3 regions of the Streptomyces sp. NPDC006798 genome follow, and region 1 is predicted to be linked to each of the others. Evidence: riboswitches for the same ligand, from Rfam matches in the RefSeq annotation. Region 1 holds a riboswitch; each other region holds the start of a gene.
What was found. A riboswitch is a leader RNA that binds a small molecule or an ion and turns the genes downstream of it on or off. The one in region 1 is predicted to bind thiamine pyrophosphate.

Region 1 (3,268 bases):
CCGCTCGTCGGCCACCACCTCCAGCTTCACCCACTCCGTGCCCAGGGCCTCCCGGGCGAGCCGGGCCGTGAGGACCGCCTCGCCCGCGGTGAAGCACCCCGCGGTGTTCGGCAGGATCCGGATACCCAGCCGGTCGAGGACGGAGAGCACCGAGCCGTGGACGGTGGGATCGACCCGGCGCATGGCGACGGTGGTGAGTTCGGTACCGCTCGCGACCAGGGCGCGTTCGAGGACGTCGAGGCTGGGGGCGCCGCCCGTTCCCATGATCAGCCGGGAGCCGAACAAGGTACCGGCGATCACCAGGGGGTCGCGCCCGGCGCCGGGCGCCGACGCGTCGGGGACGCCGGTGGCGTCTGGGGCGCCCGTGGCGTTCGTCGTGTCGGGGGACGGGCCGCCGGAGCGGGCCGGGGCGAGTTCGGACACGGTCGCTCAGCCCCCCTGGACGGCGGTGAGGATCTCGACCCGGTCACCGTCGCCGAGCAGCGTGCCGGGCCACTGACCACGGGGTACGACCGTCTCGTTGACCGCGGCGGCGACCCCCGAGGGCGCCGGGGCGACGGTGGCGACGAGAGCGTCGAGCGTCGTACCGCTGGCGAGTTCACGCCACTCGCCGTTGACCGAGACGACCGGGGGAACGCTGTTCATACGAGCTGCTCCTGGGAGACGGGGGCGGCGGAACGGAATCGGTCGGGGGTGAAGGGACGGATCTCCTCGGGAAGGACACCGGTGGCGAGCGTCTCGGCGATCGCGTCCCCGGTGACCGGGGTCAGCAGTACGCCGTTGCGGTAGTGGCCGGTGGCCAGCAGCAGCCCGGGCAGCGCGCTCGGACCCAGCAGCGGGGCGTTGTCGGGAGAGCCGGGGCGCAGCCCGGCCCTGGCCTCCGTCAGCGGCAGTTCGGTGATCCCCGGCACCAGCTCATGGGCGTCGCGAAGCAGTTCGTAGACCCCGCCCGCGGTGACCGTGGTGTCGAAGCCCAGCTCCTCACTGGTCGCGCCGACGACGAGTTCGCCGTCGGCCCGGGGCACCAGATAGACCTGACTGCCGCGGACCACGGCGCGTACGGTCCTGGAGAGGAACGGGGCGTAGGCGGGAGGCACGGTCAGCCGGAGTACCTGCCCCTTGACCGGACGCACCGGCGGCAGCGCGTCCGGCGGCAGCCCCCCGAGCCGCCCGCTCCGGCTCCCGGCGGCGAGTACGGTCCGCTCCGCCCGCAGCTCACGCCCGTCGGCGAAGGCGACGCCCACGGCCCGGTCGCCCTCGACCAGCAGCCGGTCCGCCCGGACCCGGCGCAGCTCCACCCCGGCCCGCTCGCACGCCACCACCAGGGCGGCGGCCAGCCGCCTGGGATCGACCTGATGGTCCCCGTCGACCCGCAGCCCCCCGCGCACCCCGGGGGCGAGCATCGGCTCCAGCCGGCGGCACTCCCGCCCGGTGAGCCACTGCGCCTCCAGCCCGGACCGCAGCTGCAGAGCGTGCAACTCCCGCAGATGGGCCCGGTCGTCGGCGTCGAGCGCGACGGCGAGCGTGCCGCAGGACCGATGGCCGACGGACCGCCCGCTCACCTCCTCCAGCTCCGCGACGAAGGCGGGATAGCGCCGGGCGGACTCCAGATTGAGGGCCAGCAGGGTCTGCTCGCCGTAGTGCAGTTCGGTGACCGCCGCGAGCATCCCGGCGGCCACCTCGGCCGCGCCGCCCCCTGGGTCCGGATCGGCGACGGTCACCGAGAGCCCGCGTTGCGCCGCCCGCCAGGCGACCGCGAGCCCGATGATCCCGCCCCCGACGACCAGCACATCGGTGCCGCCGCTCATGGCCGAAGACGGTTCGGAGGTATGCGACATGGGCGTCCAGCCCCTCCCTTCGCCGGCATGACCCGGATCAGGTTCGTACGGTCGGAGGCCGGCCAGCCTCCCTCTCAGCCCGGTGCGTCCGGGCTCCCGCGAGTGCTTTACGGTGGCCACCCTAACCCCCGTCTCCGACGCCCGGTAAGGCGGTCGGACGGGCCGCGCCCCGCGAGCAAGGAGCCCTCGGCATGGCGAGATCGCTGGACGGACTGGTGCTGTCCCCGGTCACCGACCAGGCCCCCGGCCAGGTCGGCACGGCCACCCGGTTCACCTACCACGAGCAGGACGGCCGGATCTGGGCGGAGTACACGGGCGGCGACGTCGTCCGCGGCCATCTGGTGGGCACCAGGGACGGCGACCGCCTCGACTTCCGCTACGTCCAGCTGAAGACGGACGGCGGTACGGCATCGGGCCACTGCGTCTCGCGGGTGATCGACCTCCCCGACGGCCGGGTCCGCCTGGAGGAGACCTGGACCTGGGAATCCCAGCCGGGCGCGGGCACGAGCACGGTGGAAGAACTCCCCCGCTAATCACTCTGCTCGCGGCGCCCCCGCCGCCGGTCCCGCCCGGCGCCCATCCGCAGTTCGCGGTCGCCGACAGGCTCACCCGGCCGGGCGGGGGCGTGGGCCTCACCCGGAGGGCCGAGGCACTGGGGGTCCCCCCCCATCGCCGAAGGCATAGGAGGCGGAACTGCGCGACCAGCCGCATGCGGGCCGCAGGCGCGACTGATACGGCCGGCCCGGCAGGGCGGAACGCCTGGGCGATGCCGGGGAGGGCCGGGCGCGCCAGGTGCCGAAGGGCCGGGGCACCCCGCCGCCGGGGGCGACCCCGGGCGGGTGATTATCGTGGAGCCGTGAGCCATCAGACATCCTCCCGAGCCCCCCACGTGGTCGTCGTCGGCGCCGGGATCGCCGGAGTGCGGACCGCCGTCGCCCTGCGGGAGCTGGGGCACACCGGGCCCGTGACGGTCATCGGGGCCGAGCCCCATCAGCCGTACGACCGGCCGCCGCTCTCGAAGGCGGTGCTGCTGGGCACCGCCGAGGGCTCCGCCTTCGACGTGGACTTCGAGGCGCTCGGCGTCGAGCTGCGGCTCGGTACCGCCGTGACCGGTGTCCGGCCCGCCGCGCGCGAGCTGGACACGGAAGCGGGCCCGGTCCCGTACGACGTCCTGGTCGTGGCGACCGGAGCCGAACCCCTGACGCTGCCCGGTACGGAGGCGGTCCCGGGGGTGCATCTGCTGCGGACCCTGGACGACGCGGCCCGGCTGCGCCCGGTGCTGGAGCGGCGGCACGACATCGTCGTGGTGGGCGCCGGGTGGATCGGCGCGGAGTTCGCCACGGCGGCCCGGGCCGCGGGCTGCGCGGTCACGGTCGTCGAGGCCGCGGAGCGACCGCTCGCGGGCGCGCTTCCCGCCGAGGTCACGGCCC
Region 2 (3,268 bases), on a different contig from region 1:
ACCGGCGGATGACCTCGTGGCACCGGCCGGAGTGACCGGCGGATGTCCCCCGTGGCCCCGCCCGGAGTGACCGGAGGGGCCAGGGGGACGTACGAGGCCGCGGCCCGGGCTCAGTGGGCCGCGACCCCTGCTCAGTCCGCCATCGGCAGATAGACCCGGCTGCCGCTCGCCGCGAACTCCTTGGACTTCTGGAGCATGCCCTCGGCGATCTCCGTCTCGCTCGCGTCGTCACCGCCCGCCGGGGCGTCCCCGCCGAACTGCTCGTTGATCGACCGGCTGATCTTCATCGAACAGAACTTGGGCCCGCACATGGAACAGAAGTGGGCCGTCTTCGCGGGCTCCGCGGGCAGCGTCTCGTCATGGAACTCCCGGGCGGTGTCCGGGTCGAGCGCCAGATTGAACTGGTCCTCCCAGCGGAACTCGAACCGCGCGTCGGAGAGCGCGTCGTCCCATACCTGGGCGTCCGGATGCCCCTTCGCGAGATCCGCCGCGTGCGCGGCGATCTTGTAGGTGATCACCCCGGTCTTGACGTCGTCCCGGTTGGGCAGGCCCAGGTGCTCCTTGGGCGTGACGTAGCAGAGCATCGCCGTGCCCCACCAGGCGATCATGGCGGCCCCGATACCCGAGGTGATGTGGTCGTAGGCGGGCGCCACATCGGTGGTCAGCGGACCGAGGGTGTAGAACGGCGCCTCCTCGCAGATCTCCTGCTGGAGGTCGATGTTCTCCTTGATCTTGTGCATCGGGACATGCCCGGGGCCTTCGATCATCGTCTGGACGTTCATCCGCTTGGCGATCCGGTTCAGCTCACCGAGCGTCCGCAGCTCGGCGAACTGCGCCGCGTCGTTGGCGTCCGCGATCGAGCCCGGCCGCAGTCCGTCGCCGAGGGAGTACGTGACGTCGTACGCCGCGAGGATCTCGCACAGCTCCTCGAAGTTCTCGTACAGAAACGATTCCTTGTGGTGCGCCAGGCACCAGGCCGCCATGATCGAGCCGCCGCGCGAGACGATGCCGGTCTTGCGGCGGGCGGTGAGGGGGACGTACCGCAGCAGCACCCCCGCGTGCACGGTCATGTAGTCGACACCCTGCTCGGCCTGTTCGATCACCGTGTCCTTGTAGATCTCCCAGGTCAGTTCCTCGGCCCGGCCGTCGACCTTCTCCAGCGCCTGGTAGAGCGGCACCGTGCCGATCGGGACGGGGGAGTTGCGGAGCACCCACTCGCGGGTGGTGTGGATGTTCCGGCCGGTGGAGAGGTCCATCACCGTGTCGGCGCCCCAGCGGGTGGCCCAGGTCATCTTCTCCACCTCCTCCTCGATCGAGGAGGTGACCGCAGAGTTGCCGATATTGGCGTTGACCTTCACCAGGAACCGCTTGCCGATGATCATCGGCTCGATCTCCGGATGGTTCACATTCGCCGGGAGCACCGCCCGGCCGGCCGCGATCTCCTCCCGGACGACCTCGGGGGAGACGTTCTCCCGGATCGCCACGAACTCCATCTCGGGGGTGATCTCGCCCCGGCGGGCATAGGCGAGCTGGGAGACCGCCCGGCCGTCCCGGCCCCGGCGCGGCTGGCGCGGCCTGCCGGGGAAGACGGCGTCGAGATTGCGCAGTCCACCGCGCGGGGACGTGTGCTTGAGCCCGTCGTCCTCGGGGCGGACGGGACGGCCCGCGTACTCCTCGGTGTCCCCGCGGGCGACGATCCAGCTCTCCCGCAGCGGCGGCAGACCGCGGCGGACATCGGTCTCGACGGTGGGGTCGGTGTACGGGCCCGAGGTGTCGTACAGCGTCACGTCCCGGCCATTGGTGAGGTGCACCTGACGGACCGGCACCCGGAGGTCCGGGCGTGAGCCCGTGACGTACCCCTTGTGCCAGCCCGGCGTGCGGTCGCCGTCGACGGCGGGTTCGACGGCAGGCGTGCGTGCATCCTGAACGGTCATGAAGACCTACTCCCTACGCCGGCATTACCCGGTAACAGGTTCGGCGGTCGACGCAGCGGATCCCGTGGACTCCGTCCCGGGTCGTACACCTGGTTCGTGTACCGCCCGATGACGCGTCTACGGAGGTCAGCGCCCTCTCAGCCCGGTGCTCCGAGCTCCCGCGTGTGCAAAGGTGACACCAACGCTAGCGCCAATTCTGGCGTGCTGAACAGGGGCCCCCGGCCGTTCTTGCGATGATCGGTCGGTGACGTCATCAGCACCCGGCCCCGGACAGGGCCCCGATTCCCGGTACGCGTACGGCTCCGCGGACGGCGGTGACCAGGGGTACGTTCCCGGCCACGGCCCCGCGCCGCCGTACGACCCGGGCCATTCGGCGCCGCCGCCCCCGGTGCCCCGGCCGGCCGCCGCGCACCCGGGACAGCCGGTCGGCGAGGCCGTCGGCGACCCTGTCGCGCAACCGGTCGGGCAGCCGCCCGAGCAGGAGCGGGGGCGGGGACACGGTCATGGCCACAGCGGTCACGGCCATGCGCACGGGCATTCCCACGCGCACGGTCCCGCCGCGCCCGTTTCGCGCCATCTGCGCCGGGTGATCGCCGCCGTACTGATCCCCTTCGCCGCCGCCGTCGTCGTGGGCCTGGCGGTCCTCTGGCCCGGCTCGGCCCCCGGTCACGAGCGGACCGGGGTCGGCTTCGACCGGCAGACCGAGTCGGCGACCGTGACCCGGCTGGAGCCGATCGACTGCAAGTCGGTCAACGCCGCCCAGGTACCGGTGACCGGCAACGGCATGGCCCCGGCCCAGAACGGCGGTACGGGTGCCGCGGCCGGGAACAGCAAGTGCAAGAAGGCGACGATCGAGATCACCAGCGGCCCGCACAAGGGGCGTTCCTTCGGGGAGATCGTCCAGCCGGACGCGCCGCGGAAGCTGAAGCCGGGGCTCGGTGTCGTGGTGGCGTACGCCCCCGACGCGCCCCGGGACCTCCAGTACTCGGTGATCGATGTGAACCGCCGGATGCCGCTCGCCGTCCTGGCCGGGCTCTTCGCCCTGGCAGTGGTACTGGTGGGGCGGATGCGCGGGGTGATGGCGCTGGTGGCGCTGATCATCTCCTTCGCCGTACTGAACTTCTTCATCCTCCCGGCGATTCTGGACGGCTCCAATCCGCTGGTCGTGGCGGTGGTCGGGGCGAGCGCCATCATGCTGATCGCGCTCTACACCTGTCATGGCATCACCGCCAGAACCTCGGTCGCCGTCCTCGGCACCCTGATCTCGCTGCTGCTGATCGGCCTGCTGGGCTCGATCTTCATCGGCTGGGCCACGCTCTCGGGCAATACCGACG
Region 3 (3,268 bases), on a different contig from region 1:
TCGGCTGGCGCTTCGGCAAGCGGAAGCTGGCCCCGCGGATCAGCCCGGGGAAGACCCGGGAGGGCCTGCTGGGCGCGATCGGCTTCGCGATGGTGGCCGGCGCGCTCTGTATGGAGTTCCTGGTCGGCGGCGGCAGCTGGTGGCAGGGTCTGCTGCTGGGTCTTGCGGTCGCGGTCACGGCCACCCTGGGCGACCTGGGCGAGTCGATGATCAAGCGTGACCTGGGCATCAAGGACATGGGCACCCTGCTCCCCGGCCACGGCGGCATCATGGACCGGCTGGACTCGCTGCTGCCGACCGCCCCGGTGGTCTGGCTGCTGCTGGTGATCTTCGTCGGATCCGGCTGAGCCCCGTTCCGCCCGGCTGACCCGCGGTTTTTTAGGGCAAGGGCCCGTCGTCCACAGGATGGCGGGCCCTTCGTCGTATCTCTGCGACACTGGATGGACCATGCCCAAGCCCGGAGAACTCACATTCATCGCGCCCCGCGGAGCCAAGAAGCCCCCGAGGCATCTCGCCGACCTCTCGCCCGCCGAGCGGAAGGAAGCCGTCGCCGCCGTCGGTGAGAAGCCGTTCCGCGCCAAGCAGCTGTCGCAGCACTACTTCGCGCGGTACGCGCACGACCCCGCCGAGTGGACGGACATCCCGGCCGCCGCGCGGGAGAAGCTGGCGGCCGAGCTGCTGCCCGAGCTGATGTCGGTGGTGCGGCACATCTCGTGCGACGACGACACCACCCGCAAGACCCTCTGGCGGCTGCACGACGGCACGCTGGTCGAGTCGGTGCTGATGCGCTACCCGGACCGGGTCACGATGTGTATCTCCTCCCAGGCGGGCTGCGGGATGAACTGCCCGTTCTGCGCCACCGGGCAGGCCGGGCTCGACCGCAATCTCTCCACCGCGGAGATCGTCCACCAGATCGTGGACGGGATGCGGGCGCTGCGCGACGGCGAGGTGCCCGGCGGGCCCGCGCGGCTGTCGAACATCGTCTTCATGGGGATGGGCGAGCCGCTGGCGAACTACAAGCGGGTCGTCGGTGCCATCCGGCGGCTCACGGACCCCGAGCCCGACGGGCTCGGCCTGTCGCAGCGGGGTATCACGGTCTCCACGGTCGGGCTGGTGCCCGCGATGCTGCGCTTCGCCGACGAGGGCTTCAAGTGCCGGCTCGCGGTCTCGCTGCACGCCCCGGACGACGAGCTGCGGGACACCCTGGTGCCGGTCAACACCCGCTGGAAGGTCCGGGAGGTGCTCGACGCCGCCTGGGAGTACGCGGAGAAGTCGGGCCGCCGGGTCTCGATCGAGTACGCCCTGATCCGGGACATCAACGACCAGGCATGGCGCGGTGACCTGCTGGGACGGCTGCTCAAGGGGCGGCGGGTCCATGTGAACCTGATTCCGCTGAATCCGACGCCCGGATCGAAGTGGACCGCGTCGCGGCCGGAGGACGAGAAGGCGTTCGTCGAGGCCATCGCCGCCCACGGGGTGCCCGTGACCGTACGGGACACCCGGGGCCAGGAGATCGACGGGGCCTGCGGGCAGCTCGCCGCCTCCGAGCGGTAGCGGTACGGGCGGTACGCCACCGGGCGGGGCCGCCCCCTGCCCTGGCGGGATTCGCACCTTGTAGGCTGGCCTGAACATTTGCATATTTCCGACAGGGGAGCGCCACAGCGCTGAGAGTGCGGTACCCACGGGGCCGCAGACCCTCTGAACCTCGCCCGGGTCATTCCGGGTAGGAAGTTCGGTCTCACACTCCGGCTGTTGCGCCCTGCCCGGATTCCACCGGAATCCGGGCAGGGCCGCGTCTCTTCCTGGCTGTCACCAGGAGGAATTCGTCTCGTGAGCAGTATCAGAAAGACCGCGGCCGTCGCGCTGGCCGGCGCGCTCGGGGTATCCGTGCTGGCCGCCTGCGGCTCCGACGACGGCGGCGGCAAGGACTCCGGCGGCGGTACGGGGTCGAAGACGGTCACCCTCGTCAGCCATGACTCCTTCGCCGCCTCCGAGGCCGTACTGAAGGAATTCACCAAGCGCACCGGCTACACCGTCAAGGTCCTCAAGAGCGGTGACGCCGGGGTCGCGCTCAACAAGGAGATCCTCACCAAGGGCCGCCCGCAGGGCGATGTCTTCTTCGGCGTCGACAACACCCTGCTCTCCCGCGCCCTCGACAACGGCATCTTCACCTCCTACCGGGCCAAGGGCCTCGACCGGGTCCCGGCCGACGTCCAGCTCGACCGGGGCGAGCACCGGGTCACCCCCGTCGACACCGGCGACATCTGCGTCAACTACGACAAGAAGTACTTCGCGGACCGGAAGCTGGCGCCGCCCCGCACCCTCGACGATCTGATCAAGCCCGAGTACAAGAACCTGCTGGTCGCCGAGAACGCGGCCACCTCCTCGCCCGGACTCGGCTTCGTCCTCGGTACCGTCGCCCGCTACGGCGAGGACGGCTGGCAGGAGTACTGGAAGAAGCTCAAGGCCAATGGCGTCAAGATCGTCGACGGCTGGGAAGAGGCGTACAACCTGGAGTTCTCCGGCTCCGCCGGGGGCAAGAAGGAAGGCGGCGACCGGCCGCTGGTCGTCTCCTACGCCTCCAGCCCGCCCGTCGAGGTGCTGTACGCCGAACCGAAGCCGAAGGACGCGCCGACCGGCGTCGCCACCGGTACCTGCTTCCGGCAGATCGAGTTCGCCGGACTCCTCAAGGGCGCGAAGAACGAGGCGGGCGGCAAGGCACTGCTGGACTTCCTGATCTCCACCACGTTCCAGGAGGACCTGCCGCTGACCATGTTCGTCAACCCGGTCGTGGAGGGCGCGAAGCTGCCCGAGATCTTCACCCGGCACGGGGTCCGGATCACCGACCCGCTGACCCTGGCGCCCGACACCATCTCCGAGAACCGTGAGCAGTGGGTTCAGACGTGGTCCTCGACCGTCGTGAAGTGACGGGCGGCCCGTCCCGTTCCCGGTCCGGGCGGGGCGGCCCGTCCCGTACCGGGAACGCGGCGCGGCCGGCGCTGATGCTGCTGCCCGCCGCGTTCTTCGCCGTCTTCTTCGCCTACCCCGTCGCGGCCATCACCGGCCGCGGCCTGCGGGACGGCGGCGCCTGGCGGTTCGACCGGATCACCGAGGTACTCGGCCGGGACGACATCGCGGGCGTGCTGTGGTTCACCACCTGGCAGGCCGTGGTGTCGACCCTGCTGACGCTGGCGGTCGCCCTGCCCGGCGCGTATGTCATGGCCCGGTACGAGTTCCCCGGCAAGCGGCTGCTGCGGGCCGTGGTGAC

Region 2: it holds a riboswitch for thiamine pyrophosphate, as region 1 does, so the genes downstream of both, thiC (phosphomethylpyrimidine synthase ThiC) here and thiO (glycine oxidase ThiO) in region 1, are expected to answer to the same signal.
Region 3: it holds a riboswitch for thiamine pyrophosphate, as region 1 does, so the genes downstream of both, ABZ714_RS12600 (thiamine ABC transporter substrate-binding protein) here and thiO (glycine oxidase ThiO) in region 1, are expected to answer to the same signal.

What each region holds. Positions count from the first base shown of each region.
Region 1 covers NZ_JBEYIS010000005.1:204,528-207,795, reverse strand. The annotation lists partial or broken gene ABZ714_RS05315 (thiazole synthase) at 1-303, opposite strand, end outside; gene thiS (sulfur carrier protein ThiS) at 430-645, opposite strand; gene thiO (glycine oxidase ThiO) at 642-1,838, opposite strand; TPP riboswitch at 1,836-1,948, opposite strand; gene ABZ714_RS05300 (hypothetical protein) at 2,030-2,371, shown strand; gene ABZ714_RS05295 (FAD-dependent oxidoreductase) at 2,695-3,268, shown strand, end outside.
Region 2 covers NZ_JBEYIS010000028.1:99,204-102,471, forward strand. The annotation lists gene ABZ714_RS20490 (hypothetical protein) at 1-1, shown strand, start outside; gene thiC (phosphomethylpyrimidine synthase ThiC) at 132-1,934, opposite strand; TPP riboswitch at 1,928-2,106, opposite strand; gene ABZ714_RS20500 (YibE/F family protein) at 2,179-3,268, shown strand, end outside.
Region 3 covers NZ_JBEYIS010000014.1:151,309-154,576, forward strand. The annotation lists gene ABZ714_RS12590 (phosphatidate cytidylyltransferase) at 1-347, shown strand, start outside; gene rlmN (23S rRNA (adenine(2503)-C(2))-methyltransferase RlmN) at 448-1,554, shown strand; TPP riboswitch at 1,638-1,748, shown strand; gene ABZ714_RS12600 (thiamine ABC transporter substrate-binding protein) at 1,831-2,928, shown strand; gene ABZ714_RS12605 (iron ABC transporter permease) at 3,003-3,268, shown strand, end outside.